2 regions of the Bacillus coreaensis genome follow, and region 2 is predicted to be linked to the other one. Evidence: a T-box and tRNA genes for the amino acid it is inferred to sense, from the RefSeq annotation. Region 2 holds a T-box; the other holds one or more tRNA genes.
What was found. A T-box is a leader RNA that pairs with one kind of tRNA and senses whether it is charged. The one in region 2 lies ahead of tyrS (tyrosine--tRNA ligase), so its partner is inferred to be a tRNA-Tyr.
Positions count from the first base shown of each region.

Region 1: it encodes a tRNA-Tyr, which carries the amino acid that the T-box ahead of tyrS (tyrosine--tRNA ligase) is inferred to sense. The anticodon was not compared.

Region 1 covers NZ_JBOCCY010000023.1:759-7,819, forward strand. Annotated here, with positions in the region: tRNA gene ACQ5H4_RS21615 (tRNA-Thr) at 71-146, shown strand; tRNA gene ACQ5H4_RS21620 (tRNA-Lys) at 156-231, shown strand; tRNA gene ACQ5H4_RS21625 (tRNA-Leu) at 262-346, shown strand; tRNA gene ACQ5H4_RS21630 (tRNA-Gly) at 381-455, shown strand; tRNA gene ACQ5H4_RS21635 (tRNA-Leu) at 468-556, shown strand; tRNA gene ACQ5H4_RS21640 (tRNA-Arg) at 647-723, shown strand; tRNA gene ACQ5H4_RS21645 (tRNA-Pro) at 737-813, shown strand; tRNA gene ACQ5H4_RS21650 (tRNA-Ala) at 828-903, shown strand; tRNA gene ACQ5H4_RS21655 (tRNA-Met) at 955-1,031, shown strand; tRNA gene ACQ5H4_RS21660 (tRNA-Ser) at 1,039-1,131, shown strand; tRNA gene ACQ5H4_RS21665 (tRNA-Met) at 1,152-1,225, shown strand; tRNA gene ACQ5H4_RS21670 (tRNA-Asp) at 1,259-1,334, shown strand; tRNA gene ACQ5H4_RS21675 (tRNA-Phe) at 1,349-1,424, shown strand; tRNA gene ACQ5H4_RS21680 (tRNA-Tyr) at 1,455-1,538, shown strand; tRNA gene ACQ5H4_RS21685 (tRNA-His) at 1,544-1,619, shown strand; tRNA gene ACQ5H4_RS21690 (tRNA-Gln) at 1,761-1,832, shown strand; tRNA gene ACQ5H4_RS21695 (tRNA-Cys) at 1,837-1,910, shown strand; tRNA gene ACQ5H4_RS21700 (tRNA-Gly) at 1,922-1,995, shown strand; tRNA gene ACQ5H4_RS21705 (tRNA-Ile) at 2,002-2,078, shown strand; tRNA gene ACQ5H4_RS21710 (tRNA-Asn) at 2,113-2,187, shown strand; tRNA gene ACQ5H4_RS21715 (tRNA-Ser) at 2,201-2,291, shown strand; tRNA gene ACQ5H4_RS21720 (tRNA-Arg) at 2,302-2,375, shown strand; gene ACQ5H4_RS21725 (VOC family protein) at 2,574-2,963, shown strand; gene ACQ5H4_RS21730 (SpoIID/LytB domain-containing protein) at 3,100-4,284, shown strand; gene ACQ5H4_RS21735 (VOC family protein) at 4,393-4,791, shown strand; gene ACQ5H4_RS21740 (YdeI/OmpD-associated family protein) at 4,821-5,474, shown strand; gene ACQ5H4_RS21745 (DNA alkylation repair protein) at 5,559-6,266, shown strand; gene ACQ5H4_RS21750 (cold-shock protein) at 6,523-6,723, shown strand.
Region 2 covers NZ_JBOCCY010000011.1:60,040-73,564, reverse strand. Annotated here, with positions in the region: gene ACQ5H4_RS16350 (transglycosylase domain-containing protein) at 1-1,513, opposite strand, end outside; T-box leader at 1,658-1,887, shown strand; gene tyrS (tyrosine--tRNA ligase) at 1,944-3,203, shown strand; gene ACQ5H4_RS16340 (nuclease-related domain-containing protein) at 3,322-3,630, shown strand; gene ACQ5H4_RS16335 (NfeD family protein) at 4,756-5,286, shown strand; gene floT (flotillin lipid rafts scaffold protein FloT) at 5,299-6,810, shown strand; gene rpsD (30S ribosomal protein S4) at 6,851-7,453, opposite strand; gene ACQ5H4_RS16320 (hypothetical protein) at 7,775-8,359, shown strand; gene ACQ5H4_RS16315 (sensor domain-containing diguanylate cyclase) at 8,425-10,293, shown strand; gene megL (methionine gamma-lyase) at 10,407-11,597, shown strand; gene ACQ5H4_RS16305 (GAF domain-containing protein) at 11,623-12,105, opposite strand; gene refZ (forespore capture DNA-binding protein RefZ) at 12,255-12,878, shown strand; gene hisJ (histidinol-phosphatase HisJ) at 12,875-13,525, opposite strand, start outside.

The DNA.
Region 1 (7,061 bases), on a different contig from region 2:
TTGGACAGGCTTCCTGAGATCGGGATGACTTTCTGGAGAACTAAACTAAGTAAATTTACACTCTTAATAAGCCGGCGTAGCTCAATTGGTAGAGCAACTGACTTGTAATCAGTAGGTTGGGGGTTCAAGTCCTCTCACCGGCACCACTTTATACCGAGCCATTAGCTCAGTCGGTAGAGCATCTGACTTTTAATCAGAGGGTCGAAGGTTCGAGTCCTTCATGGCTCACCATTTTTCTTAAATAATGTAGGCTATTATTATGCGGGTGTGGCGGAATTGGCAGACGCACTAGACTTAGGATCTAGCGCCGCAAGGCGTGGGGGTTCGACTCCCTTCACCCGCACCAAAGTTTTTTGCGTTAGCAAAATAACTTACCATATGCGGAAGTAGTTCAGTGGTAGAATACAACCTTGCCAAGGTTGGGGTCGCGGGTTCGAATCCCGTCTTCCGCTCCAAGAACTTCTTTTGCCGGGGTGGCGGAACTGGCAGACGCACAGGACTTAAAATCCTGCGGTAGGTGACTACCGTACCGGTTCGATTCCGGTCCTCGGCACCAAGGATTTTTACGAAGTAAAATATCCTTCCATAGATTGTAAAGCAAAATAGCTGTCCTTAACACACTAATATAATTAACATTATAATACATGCGCCCGTAGCTCAATTGGATAGAGCGTCTGACTACGGATCAGAAGGTTATGGGTTCGACTCCTTTCGGGCGCGCCAAATTAGTTATAATCGGGGAGTAGCTCAGCTTGGTAGAGCACTTGGTTTGGGACCAAGGGGTCGCAGGTTCGAATCCTGTCTTCCCGACCATCTAACTTTATTATGGGGCCTTAGCTCAGCTGGGAGAGCGCCTGCCTTGCACGCAGGAGGTCAGCGGTTCGATCCCGCTAGGCTCCACCAATATTTTTTACAGATCGTAGTGTAGTGAAAATAATCTTCAATAATTTTTTTGGCGGTGTAGCTCAGCTGGCTAGAGCGTACGGTTCATACCCGTGAGGTCGGGGGTTCGATCCCCTCCGCCGCTACCAAAGATACGGAGGTATACCCAAGTCTGGCTGAAGGGATCGGTCTTGAAAACCGACAGGCGGGTCAAACCGCGCGGGGGTTCGAATCCCTCTACCTCCTCCATTTTTTTAAAATAATATTGTCGCGGGGTGGAGCAGTCTGGTAGCTCGTCGGGCTCATAACCCGAAGGTCGCAGGTTCAAATCCTGTCCCCGCAATTAAGTTGCTTCAAGGGAACTTGAAAAGACTTTGGTCCCGTGGTGTAGCGGTTAACATGCCTGCCTGTCACGCAGGAGATCGCCGGTTCGATCCCGGTCGGGACCGCCATTTTAAGTAAATATGGCTCAGTAGCTCAGTCGGTAGAGCAAAGGACTGAAAATCCTTGTGTCGGCGGTTCGATTCCGTCCTGAGCCACCATTAATTTTATTGCACATTTAATTCCAATCTGGAGGGGTAGCGAAGTGGCTAAACGCGGCGGACTGTAAATCCGCTCCCTTGGGTTCGGCGGTTCGAATCCGTCCCCCTCCACCATCATGGCGGTTGTGGCGAAGTGGTTAACGCATCGGATTGTGGTTCCGACATTCGTGGGTTCGATTCCCATCAGTCGCCCCATCTTAATAAAATTTGTATTTCTTTTATACCTTGTAGTCGACGATATTTCATAAATTTCCTGAAGTGAAATTTCCAAAATATCCTCTTGGTGTGCGGATTCTTGCAGAGAATTCGGGGAAGAATTACATGAAGTTTAATCAATGGGCTATAGCCAAGCGGTAAGGCAACGGACTTTGACTCCGTCATGCGTTGGTTCGAATCCAGCTAGCCCAGTCATGGCAGCATAGCCAAGTGGTAAGGCAGAGGTCTGCAAAACCTTTATCCCCGGTTCAAATCCGGGTGTTGCCTCCAATTTAATATTTGCGGGTGTAGTTTAATGGTAAAACCTCAGCCTTCCAAGCTGATGTCGTGAGTTCGATTCTCATCACCCGCTCCAAATAAGGGGCCTATAGCTCAGCTGGTTAGAGCGCACGCCTGATAAGCGTGAGGTCGATGGTTCGAGTCCATTTAGGCCCACCAGATTTTTTACGATAGCAGAATAATATTTCAATGTTCCGCAGTAGCTCAGTGGTAGAGCAATCGGCTGTTAACCGATCGGTCGTAGGTTCGAGTCCTACCTGCGGAGCCATTTTTATGTCTATGGGGAAGTACTCAAGAGGCTGAAGAGGCGCCCCTGCTAAGGGTGTAGGTCGGGTAACCGGCGCGAGGGTTCAAATCCCTCCTTCTCCGCCAGTCTATATATGCGCCTTTAGCTCAGCTGGATAGAGCATACGCCTTCTAAGCGTACGGTCAGAGGTTCGAATCCTCTAAGGCGCGTAATATAACAAAGTAAAAAACGCTTATTGAGCGTTTTTTTTTTGTGTTTTTTTTATCTTTAAATAAAATATTTACTTTATGACTTTTCAGCAAACCTTGAAGAATAGCAGGTGGGTGGATGGTTTGGACTCACTTCCATAAAGGGGGTTTGTTGAGTAAGATAAAAATAATTCAGTTGAATAGAAAGAGGTGAATGTTTTGATTAAATATAAAAGTCTACATCATGTAAGTCTTACTGTTTCAGATTTGGAAAGAGCAAAAGATTTCTATGGGAAAGTTTTATGTTTAAAAGAAATACCACGGCCAGACTTTGATTTTTCAGGTGCATGGTTTGAAATAGAGGGACAGCAACTCCACTTGATCGTCGATCCTTTTTCACAGACGATTCGGCAGGATAAAAGCTTATCCAGCAGAGAAGGTCACTTTGCCCTGAGAGTCGAGAACTACTATGACACACTTACGTGGTTAAAACAGAATAAAGTGGAACTCCTTGAAAAACCATACGGAAAAAGTGGTTTTGCACAAATTTTCTGTGCTGATCCAGATGGTAATTTAGTTGAACTAAATGTTAATCAAAAAGAATTATAAAAGCATCCCTTTGTAGAATGGAGCTTCAGGAATAATCAGTTTACACATTATAAATAATATGAGTATGAAAACTTTAATTCTAATGATTTTCACAGTTTTTTTACTAATGTTACCTAATGAAGTGCAAGCCGAAGAGATGATTTCAGTGAAATTAAGAAATTATATCGGAGACACCTCTAAATTACCATTTCACATAAAAGGAGCTTATTCAACATTAGATCCAGCATTGATGATAACGGAAGGGGTTGAATATACACTATCATTTAAGGGTGGGGAAATGTTTCTCACTTGTGGTGAGTCAACAACGGAAATAGCTAGCCCGTTCATTTTATATCCTGATTCTTATGATGAAAAGCATCTAATCTACATTAATGGCAGGCCTTATATGGGTGCGGTAGAATTTAATATAGAAGGAAAAAACATTAGACCAGTTAATCAAATACTATTAGAGGATTACTTACAGGGTGTTGTTCCATTTGAAGTGTTTCCCGAATGGAATATAGAGGCCTTAAAAGCACAAACGTTAGCTGCTCGTACTTATACCATCACCCATAAGACTCCCAAACTAGACGACACCATTCAATATCAAGTCTACGGAGGGTATAATCAATTCAATAAAACAAAAAGAGCTGTAAATGATACGAAAGGAGAAATCATTACTTTTCAAGAAAAACCTATAAGTGCTTTTTATTCTGCGAGTAATGGTGGAATAACGGAAAGTAATAAAAATGTATGGGGTGGCAATGCAAGTCCGTATTTCCCAGTCAAACAAGATCCATATGACCCCGTTCAACCTTGGGAGTTTACATTACATAAAACACAAATAGATTTGGATGAAATCAGATCGAAGGGTTGGAATGAATTAAAGGAGAAAGATGGAAAAATTAGCGTATCTATTAAAAAATGGCTTAATAGAAATGGATATGAAGGTGACATAAAAATTTTAAGTATTCCTTTTTTTGCTATCGATAAGGTTAAAAACGAATCACAAAGGTCGATGATAGGCTCGATTCAAATCGAATTTATGAGAAGGTTGATTGATGGAACCATTATTTTTGAAAAAGTCTCATTGGATCATGTTGAATTAAAAAAAATTCGACCAATGATAGGTGGAGGTCATTTTAGAAGTTATTTAGTAAGTTCGTTTGAAATGAATCCAACTTCTTACAAAGTAAGTGGCAAAGGTCATGGTCATGGAGTTGGTATGAGTCAATGGGGTGCAAACGAAATGGCAGAGAAGGGAAAATCCTACAAAGATATTTTAGGGCACTATTATCCAGGAACACAAGTTAAAGTCATTAAAACCTTCCCAGATAATTAAAATGATGATATCTTTCAGGTATCATCATTTTTTTGCCTTAAGAATAATAATTAATCAAACTTGGCTGTAGAGAAATATTAATATTTCTAATTTGAGGAGCTGAACTTAATGGGAAAAGTTACACCATTCTTAATGTTTCAAGATGGCAAAGCAGAAGAAGCTATGAATTATTACATATCTATTATTGAGGAATCAGAAATTACAAGTATTGTTCGCTATGGAGCGAATGAATCTGGAGATGAAGGAACGGTAATGCAGGCTACTTTTTCTTTAAAAGGGCAAGAATTTATGTGTATAGATAGTAATTTAAAGCATCAGTTTACATTTACTCCATCCTTCTCAATTTTTGTTACATGTGATACTGAAGAAGAAATAAACAACGTTTATCACAAACTGATCGAGGGTGGACAAGCACTTATGCCAATTGGTGATTATGGTTTTAGTCAAAGGTTTGGTTGGCTAAATGATCGCTTTGGGGTATCATGGCAACTAAATCTTCCATTGTGAAACTAATTTTTATATAGGGAGAGAACAACATGGCAATTGGTAAACTGAATCCTAAGGTTGATGATTATTTAAGTAAGACTAAAAAATGGAAGGAAGAATCTGAGAGGTTGAGACATATTGTTCTTGACTGTGATCTGACCGAAGAATTTAAATGGATGCATCCTTGTTACACGTTTAATAACAAAAATGTCGTATTAATTCATGGATTTAAAGAATATTGTGCGCTTCTGTTTCACAAAGGTTCCTTATTAAAAGATCCCCATGGAATTCTTGTCCAACAAACCGAGAATGTACAGGCAGCGCGCCAGATTCGGTTCACCAGTCTTCAAGAAATAGTGGAACTAGAACCCGTTTTGAAAGCGTATATCCATGCAGCTATTGAAGTTGAAAAAGCGGGTTTGGAAGTGGATTTAAAAAAGCATACAGAATTCATCATTCCTGAAGAACTTCAAAATAAATTCGAAGAAACACCAGACTTGAAAACTGCATTTGAGGCATTGACACCGGGACGACAAAGAGCATACATTCTTTATTTTTCTCAACCCAAACAATCAAAAACTCGAGTGTCAAGGATTGAAAATTGTATGGAGAAAATTTTCAGTGGAAAGGGCTTAAAGGATTGCACTTGTGGACTATCTCAAAAAATGCCCTCCTGTGACGGCTCGCACAAAAATATACGATAAGATCATATTAATTAATGTTTATTTTTAGCTGCAGGTAATGGTTATAATGAAATGGATGAAAATAAAGGAAGGACGTACATAGCTATGGATTTTGAAACAGTGATGCAGGAACTTGAAGCTCTTGGTAAGGAACGAACGAAAAAAATGTATATTTCCAATGGTGCACACGAGCCCCTGTTTGGCGTGGCTACAGGTGCTATGAAACCAATTGCAAAGAAAATAAAAATAAATCAAGAACTAGCTGATGAGCTATATGCCACAGGTAACTACGATGCAATGTACTTTGCAGGCATTATTGCAGACCCGAAAGCTATGACTGAATCTGATTTTGATCGTTGGATGGACGGAGCGTATTTTTATATGCTGTCTGATTACGTGGTGGCAGTCACTTTATCAGAGTCAGATATTGCACAAGAAGTGGCGGATAAATGGATTGCAAGTGGTGACGAGTTGAGAATGTCAGCTGGGTGGAGTTGCTACTGCTGGCTTTTAGGAAATCGCAAAGACAAGGAATTTTCCGAAAGTAAGATTTCCAATATGCTTGATATGATAAAAAATACGATTCATAATTCGCCAGAACGAACTAAATCCGCTATGAATAATTTTGTATACACCGTAGGGATTTCCTATTTGCCGCAACATGAAAAGGCGGTTGAGACCTCAAAGGAAATAGGAATCGTAGAAGTTAAACGGGACAATAAAAAAAGCAGTTTACTAAACGCATACGAAAGTATTCAAAAAGAAATGGATAGAGGGAAGCTTGGTTTCAAACGCAAGTATGTAAGATGTTAAAAATCGTTTTGATGTATAAATGCCTTTTATAGACATTCCTATTTAGACGTATTTAGGTTTTTTAGTTTGCTTTTCTCGTAACCTGCAGGATACTGAGGATATGTTCTTGCAAATACTTATAAAAAATGTTAAACTTTAGAAGAATTATTTTTGTTCGGTGTAAAGGATAGTATAAGATTAACTTTTCGTCTTGATGATCACTGAGTCCAAGGATAGTAACACATTGTGTGTAAAGCACACAGCAGGAGGAAACAAAATGGAACAAGGTAAAGTAAAATGGTTTAACGCAGAAAAAGGTTTCGGATTTATTGAGCGTGAAGCCGGAGAAGACGTATTCGTTCATTTCTCAGCTATCCAAGGCGAAGGTTTTAAATCTTTAGACGAAGGTCAAGCAGTTACTTTTGACGTTGAGCAAGGTCAACGTGGAGCTCAAGCAGCTAACGTGCGTAAAGCTTAATAATAAAAACAAACTAAGCAGGCTCTTTTTAGAGTCTGTTTTTTTCTTTTTATATACAAGGATCCCCACTCACTGAGTGAGTGGGGCACAATGTAAGCAAGTAAATCAAATGGTAGATAAAGTGTATCACATCATAACGAATTCACCTAATTATGTTTGTGTTAATTATAGCTTTCAATTCCGCTAAAGTTCACCAATTTGTCGGAGACGGTGATAATCTTTATTAGAGTAAAGTGGACCTTTTGATGGGCTTAATACATACGAAGAATCTATTGTAGCTATCTTTGGAAAAATACACCTATTAATAATATTTAGAAAATACTATTGACATTTTGTTA
Region 2 (13,525 bases):
CTAGTCCACTATAAGTCTTGGTGTAGTTAGTTGGCCAAGGACGATTAATGCCTGGTGCTAAACGTAACGGTACATCAGGTAAAATACTTCCTGGTGAAGCCTTTCCAAGCTCAAAAGCTGGAGCGTAAACAAGCAGTGGCTTCATTGTTGACCCGTTTTGACGAATGGCATTCGTAGCATGATTCAGCTGCGAGTCTTCAGAATACTCTCTACCACCTACGAAACTTAAGATCTTACCGGTTTTGTTTTCAATAAGAATCGCACCTACTTGGACAGGTTCCATAATGGTCACTTCTTCCCCTGTTTCAGGGTCTATCACCGTTTCTGACTTGTCCGGCCCATAGTTTTGATACTCATTTTTCACCTTATCCATTGCGTCGTAAATGTTCTTATCAATCGTGGAGTGAATTTCATACCCGTTACGACGAATATCTCTGTCTGCTAAAGTTTGATATTCTTCAAACAAAGCATTGTCATTTTGTAAGTCTTCTTCTGTATAACCATCTTTTTCAGCAAGAATTTTCGCTAGTATGTCTACGGCTCTTTTTTCGATTTCAAAAGTAACCCAAGGGTATTGTTCAATTGAGCTTGTCCCAGCAGGGATAAAATCCTTTGTTACATCATACGCTAATGCCTCGTCGTATTGATCTTTTGTAATCGAGTTATTTTCGTACATTCTTTGCAATACCGTCTTCATTCTTGTTAACCCTGGCTCAAGGTTCTTTTTTAGTTCGCCTTTATTGGTAAAGGGAGTATAGCCGAAAGGACTTTGCGGCAAACCAGCAATAAAGGCTGCCTGTGGGAGTGATAATTCCTTTGCACTAATACCGAAAAGGCCCTTTGCAGCAGATTGGACCCCTGCAATATTTCTTCCAGAGGAATTTCTACCAAAGGTCGATACATTTAAATACGCTTCCAAAATTTCTTTTTTGTCAAAAAACTTTTCGAGACGTAGAGCAAGTAGAATTTCTTTCGCTTTACGTTCAAAAGAAATTTCATTTGTAAGGATTTGATTCTTAATAAGCTGTTGTGTTAACGTACTTCCACCAGACTGGACAGAGGAGTTTGTTACCTCTTGGAAAAGTGCGCGTAGAATTGCCTTAGGAACGACTCCGTCATGCTCATAAAAGTATTCGTCCTCAGTAGCAACGACCGCTTTTAAAAGGTAGTCGGACACTTCCTCTAATTTTACTTCTTCTCTCTCCAAATCCGTTCGAAGCTTTCCGAGGTATACATCATTTGCAAAATAAAGATTTGATGTTTCTTCATAGTTGTATATATCTTTCTTCATACTTTCGTAAGATCGGATAGGTTCGTTTTTTGTCAATGATGCGAAGTAGCCCGCTCCAACACCACCTGCAAACGCCCCACCAAGTAGAATAATAATAAGTAATATTAAGGTCAGGTTCCAAACTACTTGATAGGTAATGCTCGCACCTTTTACTGTTTTTTTATTTGTAAAAAGTTGAAGCAATGTCCTCAGTTTTTCTTTCCAATTACGTTCTTCATTCATTGGCAACATTCCCCCTAAAATCAAGTTATATTATAACATAAAAAGGCTATCAAAAAGGGGAATCCTGTCGTTTTATGAGAAATTACCTAAAATTGGATTGACAATAAAGGTTCCTTTATGTTAAAAATGCTAATAACACCTAAATATTTTGCCTTGACGGGAAATTAGTAGTTGTTCTATCTCTGTTAAAGAAAGCTGACGGTTGATGCGAGTCAGTACATGTAGAATATCGAATTACCTCCCTGAGCATTTACTGTGAACCTGTATTTAAAGTCAGTTATAGCAGTAAACGGTTAGTCCGTTATCTTTTTAAGTGGAGGAGCTTGCTGTTCCTCAAGTTGGGTGGTACCGCGATTATATAAGTCGTCCCTTCGAATCTTTGATTCGGAGGGGCTTTTTTTATTTTTTCACAATTAAGGAGGATCTTTCTATGGATTTAATACAGGACTTACAATGGCGAGGAATCGTCTACCAGCAAACAGACGAAGAAGGTATAAAAGAAGTTTTAGATAAAGAGAAAATTTCGTTGTACTGTGGTGTGGATCCAACAGCTGACAGCATGCATATTGGCCATTTGTTACCTTTTTTAACATTAAGACGTTTTCAACAAGCAGGACATCGACCTATCGTATTAGTTGGTGGAGCCACAGGTCTAATTGGTGATCCGAGTGGAAAAAGCGAAGAGCGAAAACTGCAAACACTTGAACAAGTTCAGGTGAATGTAGAGGGAATCAAGGGTCAGTTGAATCGACTGTTTAACTTTGAGGGTGAGAACGGGGCAGTTATGGTAAATAACTACGATTGGGCTGGATCCATGGATATCGTTACGTTTTTACGTGATTTTGGAAAGCATGTGGGAGTCAATTACATGTTGGCGAAGGATACCATTTCCTCACGTTTAGAAACGGGAATTTCTTTCACTGAATTTACGTACACCATTTTACAAGCAATGGATTTCTACTACCTGCATAAAAACCACGAGTGTAGAATGCAAATTGGTGGAAGCGACCAATGGGGGAATATCACAACTGGGCTTGAGTTAATCAGAAAGATGTCACCAGAAGGTTCAAAAGCTTTTGGTTTAACGATTCCTCTAGTGACAAAAGCTGACGGAACGAAATTCGGGAAAACGGAAGGTGGAGCCGTTTGGTTAGATCCAGAAAAAACGTCACCTTACGAGTTTTACCAGTTCTGGATTAACACGAGTGATGCAGACGTTGTGAAATACTTAAAGTTCTTTACATTCTTATCTAAAGAAGAAATTGAAGAACTTGAAAATGCCGTTCAAGAAGAACCACATCTTCGTAAGGCACAAAAAGCTTTAGGTGAAGAAATGACTCGTTTGATTCATGGTGAAGAGGCATTACAACAAGCCATTCGAATTTCCGCCGCTTTATTTAGTGGTGATATTCAAAGCTTAACAGGAAGCGAAATTAAACAAGGCTTCAAGGATGTACCTTCATTTACTTACGAGCAAGGCAGCAGCCTGAACATCGTTGAATTACTTGTAAATGCGGGAATTGTACAGTCGAAGCGTCAAGCACGTGAAGACGTAACAAATGGTGCGATTTCTGTAAATGGAGTCCGTGTGAATGAGCTCGAATACACATTAGACGAAAAAGACCGCATTGACGGAGAATTTACAGTTATTCGACGTGGCAAGAAGAAGTACTTTTTGATTAAATACTAATGAATGTTGGGACCGCTGATTAAGCGGTCTTTATTTAGGTTGTAATAAAATAGACAATCATGTAGGTGGGAGGCAATAAAAACAATTATATAATTAAAGAAACGAAAGGATGTGGACAATGATATACAAATCCCGAAGTGAATCAGCAGAGTTGTTGATACTTGGCTCCTTAAACAAACGAATGAGTTTAACGGAAAAAGACAAACAACATTATTTGGTCTTAAGAAAAGGATACGAGGGGGAGGTACTCTTTGATTCAATGACAGAAAAGCTTGAGTGTCAGTGTTTGATTTTGAACGATTTATTACTAAGAATTAATCACACCGTCTTTCAAATTGACGCACTGATGATTACTTCTGACACCGTTCATATTTTTGAGGTCAAGAATTTTGAAGGAGATTATTCTTATGAAGACGACAAATTGTAACTTACAAACAAAAAGGAAGTGACCAATCCTCTTCTTCCCCAATTAAGTAGAAGTGAAACTTTATTACGACAGTTATTTCTCCACCTCGGCTACCATTCTCCAATAAACGGAAAGGTCATTTTTATTAACCCAGAATTCTCTTTGTATCAAGCTCCTCTTGGAAAACCCCTTATTCTCCCAACTCAAGTTAAACGATTCCTAAATAGAGTAAACAACACTCCATCCAAATTAAACGGAAAGCACAAGGTATTAGCAGAAAAGTTAAAATCGCTTCATCTAACTGAATCTCCCTATCAGCAATTGCCGAGCTATAGTTATGATGAGGTTCGGAAGGGAATTATTTGTGAAAAATGTCATTCTTTTTCTGTTTCAGTAAGAGGGAGGAGTTGTATATGTCATGAATGTGGTTATGAAGAAAATCTATCGTTAGCGATATTACGAAGTGTGAAAGAGTATAAGCTACTATTTCCGAATAGGAAAGTCAGTACTAACGAAATATATTTATGGTGTAACGAAGTTATATCAAAGCAGAGGGTTAGAAGATACCTTGAAAAAAACTTCAAAATAGTTGGAATACACCAATGGGCTTATTACGAGTAGTGAATCGATTTGTAAAAATCAAGAAATAATGATTTTTTTGTTACGAAGATCAATAGGTTAGAGAAATACTATGATAATGAATTTTGATTCTTTGTATAAGGTATAAGATTACATCATTTGGGTGGTATTTCATCAACCAAATATACTTATTTCGGAGATGAACTTCATTTCTGTACCGTTTCTCCATCCCAATGATCTTCATTGCCGTGATGAACTTCATTTCTGTGGCATTTCTCCATCCCAATGATCTTCATTGCCGAGATGAACTTCATTTCTGTGGCATTTCTCCATCCCAATGATCTTCATTGCCGTGATGAACTTCATTCCTGTGGCATTTCTCCATCCCAATGATCTTCATTTCTGTGGCGTTTCTCCATACAAATGATCCTCATTGCCATGCTGTATATGGTAAAACCCTTTTAAACTAATAATAGGGAATTTTTTGAAACCTTTTCCTGCAACTTTCGTATTACTTATTAACTACATACGAAAGGAGATTTCAGTTTTATAAAAGAGGTGATATAAATGGAGCTATTTGGTTATCCAATCCAGACGATTTATTTAACAACACTGATTGTTTCGGGTGCGTTTACGGTGCTGTACATTTTCTTTGGGGATATTGCAGAAGCTGCACTTGATTTTTTGACAACACTTATTCTTGCGTTTCTCACCTTTTTATCAGCTTCAGGTTATTTATTAGAGTTAATAACTTCGTTAAATAGTTTGGTGATTCTTTTTATCTCCATTGTCATTGCTTTTATATTAGATATTCTCTTAAATATCTTTGTGCTTGTTCCATTGTCTTCTGCGGAGGAATCGCTAGTGTATACTTCAGATTCATTAAAAGGGAGAGTAGGAACGGTACTTATTCCCATTCCGCAAGACGGATTTGGTGAGGTTGTGATAAAAAGCAGCAGTGGGACGATTTCGAAACCAGCGGTGAGCTTTGAGAATGAAGTGATTGCTGAAGGACAAAAGGTGTTGGTGATTGATGTGAAGGATGGAGTTTTGCATGTTGCACATTACGAGAAAACAGAAAAGCTATTTTTTACTTAAGGAGAGATGTCTATGTTACCCATTTTTATCGTAGGGGGCATTGTTGCCTTTTTACTAATTGCACTTATTGCTGTATTCATTACAAAATATCGTACGGCTGGACCTGATGAAGCCCTAATCGTTACAGGAAGTTATTTAGGTAATAAAAATGTACACGTGGATGAGTCAGGAAATCGTATTAAAATTATACGAGGTGGCGGGGCATTTATTTTCCCAGTATTCCAACAAGCAGAACCATTGAGCTTGCTTTCTAGCAAACTTGAAGTAACGACACCTGAAGTGTATACCGAGCAGGGCGTTCCTGTTATGGCTGATGGGGTTGCGATTATTAAGATTGGGGGATCCATCGAGGAAATCGCGACAGCAGCAGAACAGTTTTTAGGAAAAGCGAAGGAAGACCGAGAAAACGAAGCGAAGGAAGTCTTAGAAGGACATTTACGTTCAATTCTCGGCTCAATGACCGTGGAGGAAATCTACAAGAACCGTGATAAGTTTTCCCAAGAAGTACAGAGAGTGGCTTCACAAGACTTAGCAAAAATGGGACTTGTCATCGTATCCTTTACAATCAAGGATGTTAGAGACAAAAATGGATACTTGGATTCATTAGGTAAGCCAAGAATTGCCCAGGTAAAAAGAGATGCAGACATTGCGACTGCTGAGGCAGAAAAAGAAACCCGAATTAAGCGGGCAGAAGCAGCAAAAGACGCACAGAAGGCAGAACTTGAAAGAGCCACAGAAATTGCTGAGGCTGAAAAAGTGAATCAAATGAAAATTGCTGAGTATCGTCGGGAACAGGATATTGCGAAAGCACGAGCTGACCAAGCGTATGATCTTGAAACGGCAAGAGCCAAGCAGGAAGTTACAGAGCATGAAATGCAAATCAAAATCATCGAGCGTCAAAAGCAAATTGAATTAGAAGAGAAAGAAATTCAGCGTAGAGAAAGACAATATGATTCTGAAGTGAAGAAAAAAGCGGATGCCGATCGTTATGCGGTTGAACAAGCGGCGGCTGCTGATAAGGCAAAACAGCTTGCCGAAGCGGATGCGAATAAATACCGCATCGAGGCGATGGCAAAAGCGGATGCTGAAAAGGTACGTTTAGATGGACTTGCTAAAGCAGAGTCAGAGCGAGCGCAAGGGGAAGCGGAAGCTGAGATTATTCGCTTGAAAGGTTTGGCTGAGGCAGAAGCGAAGCGCAAGATTGCAGAGGCATTTGATATGTACGGTCAAGCAGCTGTTATGGATATGATCGTAAGGATGCTTCCGGAATACGCGAAGGAAATTGCAAGCCCACTATCTAATATAGATAAAATCACCGTTGTTGATACAGGTGGTGGTGAAGGTGGCGGAGCGAATAAAGTGACAGGTTATGCAACCAACTTGATGTCTTCTTTACAGGAAACATTAAAAGCTTCATCAGGAATTGATGTGAAAAATCTGCTAGAGACTTTTGCTGGTAAAGGGAATGTAAGACAAAGTATTGATCAGTTAGCAGAGGATTTAAAAGAAAGTAAAGCAGAATAATAAAAAAAGATCCAGCGAACATTCGCTGGATCTCTTTTTATTAACGAGAGTAGAATTCAACGATAAGAGCTTCGTTGATTTCAGCAGGTAATTCAGAACGCTCAGGTAAGCGAGTGAATGTACCTTCTAATTTGTCAGCATCGAAAGTTAAGAAATCAGGTACGAAGTTGTTCACTTCAACTGCTTCTTTAACGATGTCAAGGTTACGTGACTTTTCACGTAAAGAAATTGTTTGACCAGGTAATACGCGGAATGATGGGATATCAACGCGCTTGCCATTTACTAAAATGTGACCATGGTTAACAAGCTGACGAGCTTGACGACGAGTACGAGCAAGACCTAAACGGTACACTACGTTATCTAAACGAGACTCTAAAAGAGCCATGAAGTTTTCACCGTGCTTACCAGAAATCTTACCAGCTTTGTCAAAAAGGTTACGGAATTGACGCTCAGTTACTCCATACATATGACGAAGCTTTTGCTTCTCTTGTAATTGTAAACCGTATTCAGATAACTTCTTGCGTTGGTTTGGACCATGTTGTCCAGGAGCGTAAGGACGCTTTTCTAATTCTTTACCAGTGCCGCTTAGAGAGATTCCAAGACGACGTGATAATTTCCAGCTTGGGCCAGTATAACGAGCCATGAATGACTCCTCCTCGTGTTTTTATTTTGTTGTAAAATAAAAACAGTAGTGTTCACAAGCAGTATGACCATTTTGTTTTCATGTACCTTCGCCCTAGCAGCTCAAGGGTTACCGATACCCCATCCTAGAAGGAAATTCTTCTATTGAGGAACAAAATGTATTCATAAAGGCGTTCACATATGCTGCGCTATTTTACACAAAGAATATTATATATTTTAAAGTGGTAGAAAGTCAAGGAAATTTTATTTTTTAGGAATATGTTATTATCTAAAGAATGATTGTTATTATGGTATAATCTAATTAAGAAAAAGAGTGGTTAAAGTGCGTGAAACTAGGAAAGAAAGAAGAGTACGATTTCTTTTGCTTTTTATGTGTATTAGTTTTACAATAGGAGCATTGTACTATAAATATAGTGAACAAAGAGAAAAAAATAACCCTCCACTTGTTACAGTCCTCCATCAAAGTCTAAGTAAAGAAGATAATCCTATCATCGTTTTAGCAAAAGAACAAGAAAACAACTATATATTAGCTGAATATGAGATTCAAATAGATGATAACTATCTATTTAAGACAAGAAAGGCAGTAACCTTAGATGGAAAGCCAACGATGATTTCTTTAGATCAAAAGCGTATAGGTGTATGGGTGAAAATTGACGGACGGTGGAACTATTTTACAAGTGATTTGAAACAAGCTACACGATCACCTGAGTATAGAGAACGTGAATCTGTAGAACAATCAAACTTGATCGAAAAAAAAGAAGGTGGACACACCATGGTTCAATGGGGAGACAAGCAGTTCGATGTGGGCGAGAGGAAGATTAAGCAGCTATTATCCTTATCAACGGACGGTTCCCTGTGGCTTGTTATTACTGATCAAGAGATAATAATTTCGACATTGAACAATTAATATATATTTCATGCGGGATGGGATCAAATGGTTTCAAACCAGCTAAGGTATTAGGTGATGACGTAATGAGATTTCTTACTGATAAATCAATTGAAACACTTAAAAGTCAGTTCTTTGATCTAATCGAAACGGAGTCGGGAGCTTTTCACTATCAAAATGTATTAAAGACCATGCTTAACACGATTCAAAACATGCTCGAGGTTGATGAAGTTACTTTGTTCATTTGTCATGCTTGGAAGAATCAATTTTCATTTGAAGTTTCTACAAACGAAAACATTATAGGGGTTACACCATCCAAGGATTCAAGTGACTGGTTAAGTTCATTGAAAACGATCGATTTTTCCCCAACAGATATGAACTTTAAGGATTACCAAGTCCTAATTCCGCTTGTGAAATCGGGCAGGAATTTAGGTGTTTTATGCTTAAAAGGGAATCAAGAGTTCATTATCCCTTCCAATCAAGAGTGGTTTGAACCATTTGCGACAGTGTGCTCGTCATTTGTACAGAAGGCTCAAGAATTATACAAAATTGTCATGGAAGAGAAACGTTATAAACAGCTATTTCGCGTGAATGAAAAATTTCATTCGACAATGGATATGGATGCTGTGTTAGGTGAGATTATCTATACGCTTCAAGAAGTATATCCGAGTTTTACGTACTATTTAATGCTATCTCATGACAATGATAATCATAGCGAACTGCCAATTAAGGATTTAGAATATGATAGTGAAAATTTAGCAGCTATGGAAGCCTATGTTACTGGTACGATCCAAATGGAGGATTCTTTGAACGAACGACGTTCTATTCTTTATGCACCTTTAAAAGGAAAACAAGGTGTATACGGAGTACTCCAAGTCATTGCTCCAGACACATTGACGTTTCCAAGTAACGAAGTGGAGTTTATAAAACTATTAGCGAATACCGCTGGTTCTGCGCTTGAAAATGCACAGCTCTATCAGCAATCAAAACGATTAATAGCTGACCTACAACTGATCAATGAGACTTCGCATCGTTTAAATTCTAATTTACGATTGACCGAAACAATGTCATACATGACGGAACAAATTGTTCAGTCGTTTGATGCGGAAGAGGTTTGCTTTGTATGGCTATCACCGGATTTGAGACCAATTAGCGTATTAGCAGGTTCGACACCATTTTTTGATACGGAAGCTTCCATGGCATACGTTCAATACGTAGTCGACAGATTGAAGAAAGAACATGATTCCATTTTTATTGGTGATGTAGAAATAAACCTCGATCATGATGTGAAACAATATCGTTCTATTATGGCGGTTCCAATGGTACAATCCGGAGTAATTAAAGGGATAGCTCTCGTTATGCATACCGAGCCGTATCATTTTTCATTCGAGATCTTTAAGTTGATGCAGTCATTAATTCATCATTCTACCTTAGCTTTTACAAATTCCATGCTTAGAGAAGAATTAGAAAAAATGGTTGTTACAGATCATTTAACGAAGCTGTACTCAAGGAACTATTTAGATGCGAAAGTTCATGAATCACTTGATGACGATCAGCAAGGAACCTTCCTTTTAATTGATATTGATAATTTTAAAGGTGTTAACGATAAATATGGTCACCAAGTGGGGGATGAAATCCTTATTCAAGTCGCGGATATTATAAAAAGTAATATAAGAGAAAGCGATATTGGTGCCCGTTGGGGTGGAGAGGAACTTGCTGTTTACCTACCACGTATCCCACTCGAGGTGGGAATAGGTATTGCAAACCGGTTAGTAGATAAAGTAAGGGAATTATCTAAGCCATCAATAACCATTTCATGTGGGGTTTCGTATTGGAATGTGGACAATCCAGATAACTTTACAAACCTGTTTAAGCGAGCGGACACAGCCCTTTATGTGGCAAAGGATACAGGCAAGGATCGAGTTGTGGTTCAAGAAAATGTCCCCTCTCAGTAAAAGGAGCTCAAATTTCGAGCTCTTTTTTACTTTCCAATTGGATAGTATCACATATGTTAGTAAAGAGGGAATCACGATAAAACTGTAAGCGTTTACAAATCAAGGAGGAGCATATGGGAGAGAAAAAGTCTTTTAAAATTGAAACAGAAGTGATTCATCATGGCTATGATGCTAGTTCATTTGAAGGTAGTTTAGTTCCGCCTGTTTTTCAGACATCAACGTATTGCTTTGAAACAGCAGAGCAAGGTGAAAAAAGGTTTTCTGGAGAAGATTCAGGATATATTTACTCCCGTTTAGGTAATCCAACCGTTTCAATACTAGAAGAGAGAATGGCAGCGATTGAGAAAGGGGAAGCCGCTCTAGCATTTGGTTCAGGAATGGCTGCCGTGTCGGCTGTATTAGTTTCTCTTACGAAAGCAGGTGACCATGTTCTCTGTTCTCAAGGTGTATACGGTTGTACTTTTGGTTTGCTTAAGATGCTAAATCATAAATATCAAATCACATCTACCTTTTCAGAAATGGAAACAAAGGAACAAATTTTACAAGCTATCAAGCCCGAAACCACGTGCATTTATGTGGAAACCCCAATCAATCCAACCATGAAGCTTGTTGACCTAGAGATGATTGCTACAGTTGGAAAAGAAAAGGGGATTCCGGTTGTTGTCGATAATACGTTTTGTTCTCCTTACTTGCAGACACCTCTTGAGCTTGGTTGTGACGTAGTCGTTCATAGTGCAACTAAATATATTTGTGGGCATGGGGATGTGATTGCTGGCATTGTTGTTGGAAAGCGTGATTTTCTTCAAGAGGTGGCAATGACCACACAAAAAGATATTGGAGGAATTATTTCTCCGTTTGATGCATGGTTGCTATTGAGAGGGTTAAAAACCTTGCCGATAAGAATGGATCGGCATTGTGAGAATGCTAGGAAGATCCAATCGTTTTTAAGTGAGCATGTGGCCGTTAATCAAGTATTCTACCCAGGGGATAGTAAGCATCCAGACTATATAATTATGCAAAAGCAAATGCGTCAGGCAGGCGGATTACTATCTTTTACATTGCATGGAGGGGTGGAAGAAGCACAGAAGTTCATGAACCGGTTACAGTTAATAAAGATTGCTGTTAGTCTTGGTGATGCCGAAACCTTAATACAGCACCCAGCAACGATGACCCACTCAGTTGTTCCGAAAGAAGAGAGAGAAAAGATGGGGATACAAGATAATTTGATACGGTTATCGGTCGGGTTAGAAGCATGGGAAGATATTCAGGAAGATTTGAATCAAGCTTTGAACGCTTTAATATAAATAAGAGGCAGACCATCTGCCTCTTTTATAAATGATTGATTAATTCTTCAACAAATTGCTCAAGCATTTTTTGATCTAGAGTGTCAAAACGTTTCTTGTTAGGTGAATCTATATCTAGAACTCCCAGAAGTTGTCCTTCTTTTATCATAGGAACAACAATTTCTGATTGAGAAGCTGCATCACATGCAATATGACCAGGGAATTGATGGACATCCTCAACTAAAATCGTCTTTCTTTCTTTCGCACTAGTTCCGCAAACACCCCTGCCAAGAGGAATTCTTACACATGCAGGCAGGCCTTGGAATGGTCCGAGCACTAATTCTTTGTCCCCGTCCATTAAGTAAAAACCAACCCAGTTAACGTCAGACAAAAATTGATTTAAAAGAGATGACGCATTGCTTAAATTGGCAATCGAGTTTGTTTCACCTTCGAGAAGCGCCTTCAGTTGTTTTATTAATAGACGATAGTTTTCCTCTCTCGTCCCTTCGTAATTCTTTACTTCAAACATTTCCTTCCCTCCAAACACATAGGTAATTATCATATTTTAGCGAAAATATGAAGACTTTGTCGAGTTTTTTATACAGGAGAACAAATGTCGAATAAAGAATGTTATACATAAGGCTATTTTCTGTGATTAAGAGATGGAGGTGGTTCCAAATGAAGAAAAATTCAAAGGATTCCATTGTCGAGGCAGCGATTTATCTTTTTAACACGAAGGGGTTTTCAGGAACAACGATTCGAGATATTGCCCAAAAGGCAAACAGCAACGTCTCTAACATCTCCTACTATTTCCAGAATAAACATGGTCTACTTGAGTATTGCTTTTTAAAGTATTTTGAAGCGTATATTGCAGAACTTGAATCAGCGTTTTTATGTATTGACCAAGGAGCAAAGGCAACACTTCAGAAAATGGCTGAAAGCATTATTAATTACCACACGGAGAACATGCAGCTGACAAGATTAATTTTAAGAGAAATGTCCATTGATTCACAAACCGTTCGAGAAATAATGAGTACGTACTTTGCAAAGGAAAAGTATTATTTTAAAGCGGTTATTGAGGAAGGAATCATAACCGGAGAGTTCAGACAAGTGTCTGTCACTTTTACTATTGTCCAACTCAAATCGCTTTTATCCATGCCTTTTCTAAATACCCATTATCTCTCAGAGGTTCTTCATGTTTTTCCTCATGAACCGTATTTTACACAGAAATATATTGGTGAAATCAATAACTGGATTGAAGGTGTATTAACACCCCACCATCCAAAGGAATTAGTGTTTTAATTTCTTAGTAATTGCTCGTACCCTTGAAGGAGTTCCTTCGCCTGATGAGCATCCGATCCATATATCATCGGAATGTTTAATTGAATGGCTTGGTTAGCTATCGCTGTTGGTGGATAAGGTTCCCGACATAACGGCTTTGCTGTACCTGCGCCGTTATAATCGAGCTCGTAGTTTTTTTGTTTTATTTCTATTAAAATACTTTGTATTTCCTTGTTAAAGTTAACTGAACAAGGATATTTTTTTTGGAATTTATTCACTAAAGTTATATGTCCGATACGTTTGGGCTTATACCTTCCTAAATTAGATTTTATGGATAGTAAAAGCGTTCGGTAGTAGGCTTCATATACTTTTTCTATCCCACCATAACGGTTAATCAGATCACCAAATACGTCAGGACTATAATCTAAACAATCATATTCTCCTTCATGCTTTAAAAAATGGACTGACAAAATACTATCTGTCAGTAATGGACCGTATTTGTTTAGAAATTCTGTTGTTTCTTTTTCAAATCCCTCAATGAAATCTACTTCTAAACCTGTATGTATGGTAATCTTTCCTTTATATTTTTCTCTTAGAACAGCTAGCTCTTCTAAATATGCCGGTAAATCCTCCATTTTCATAGCGCTGTCTTTAAGTGGAGTTGGATC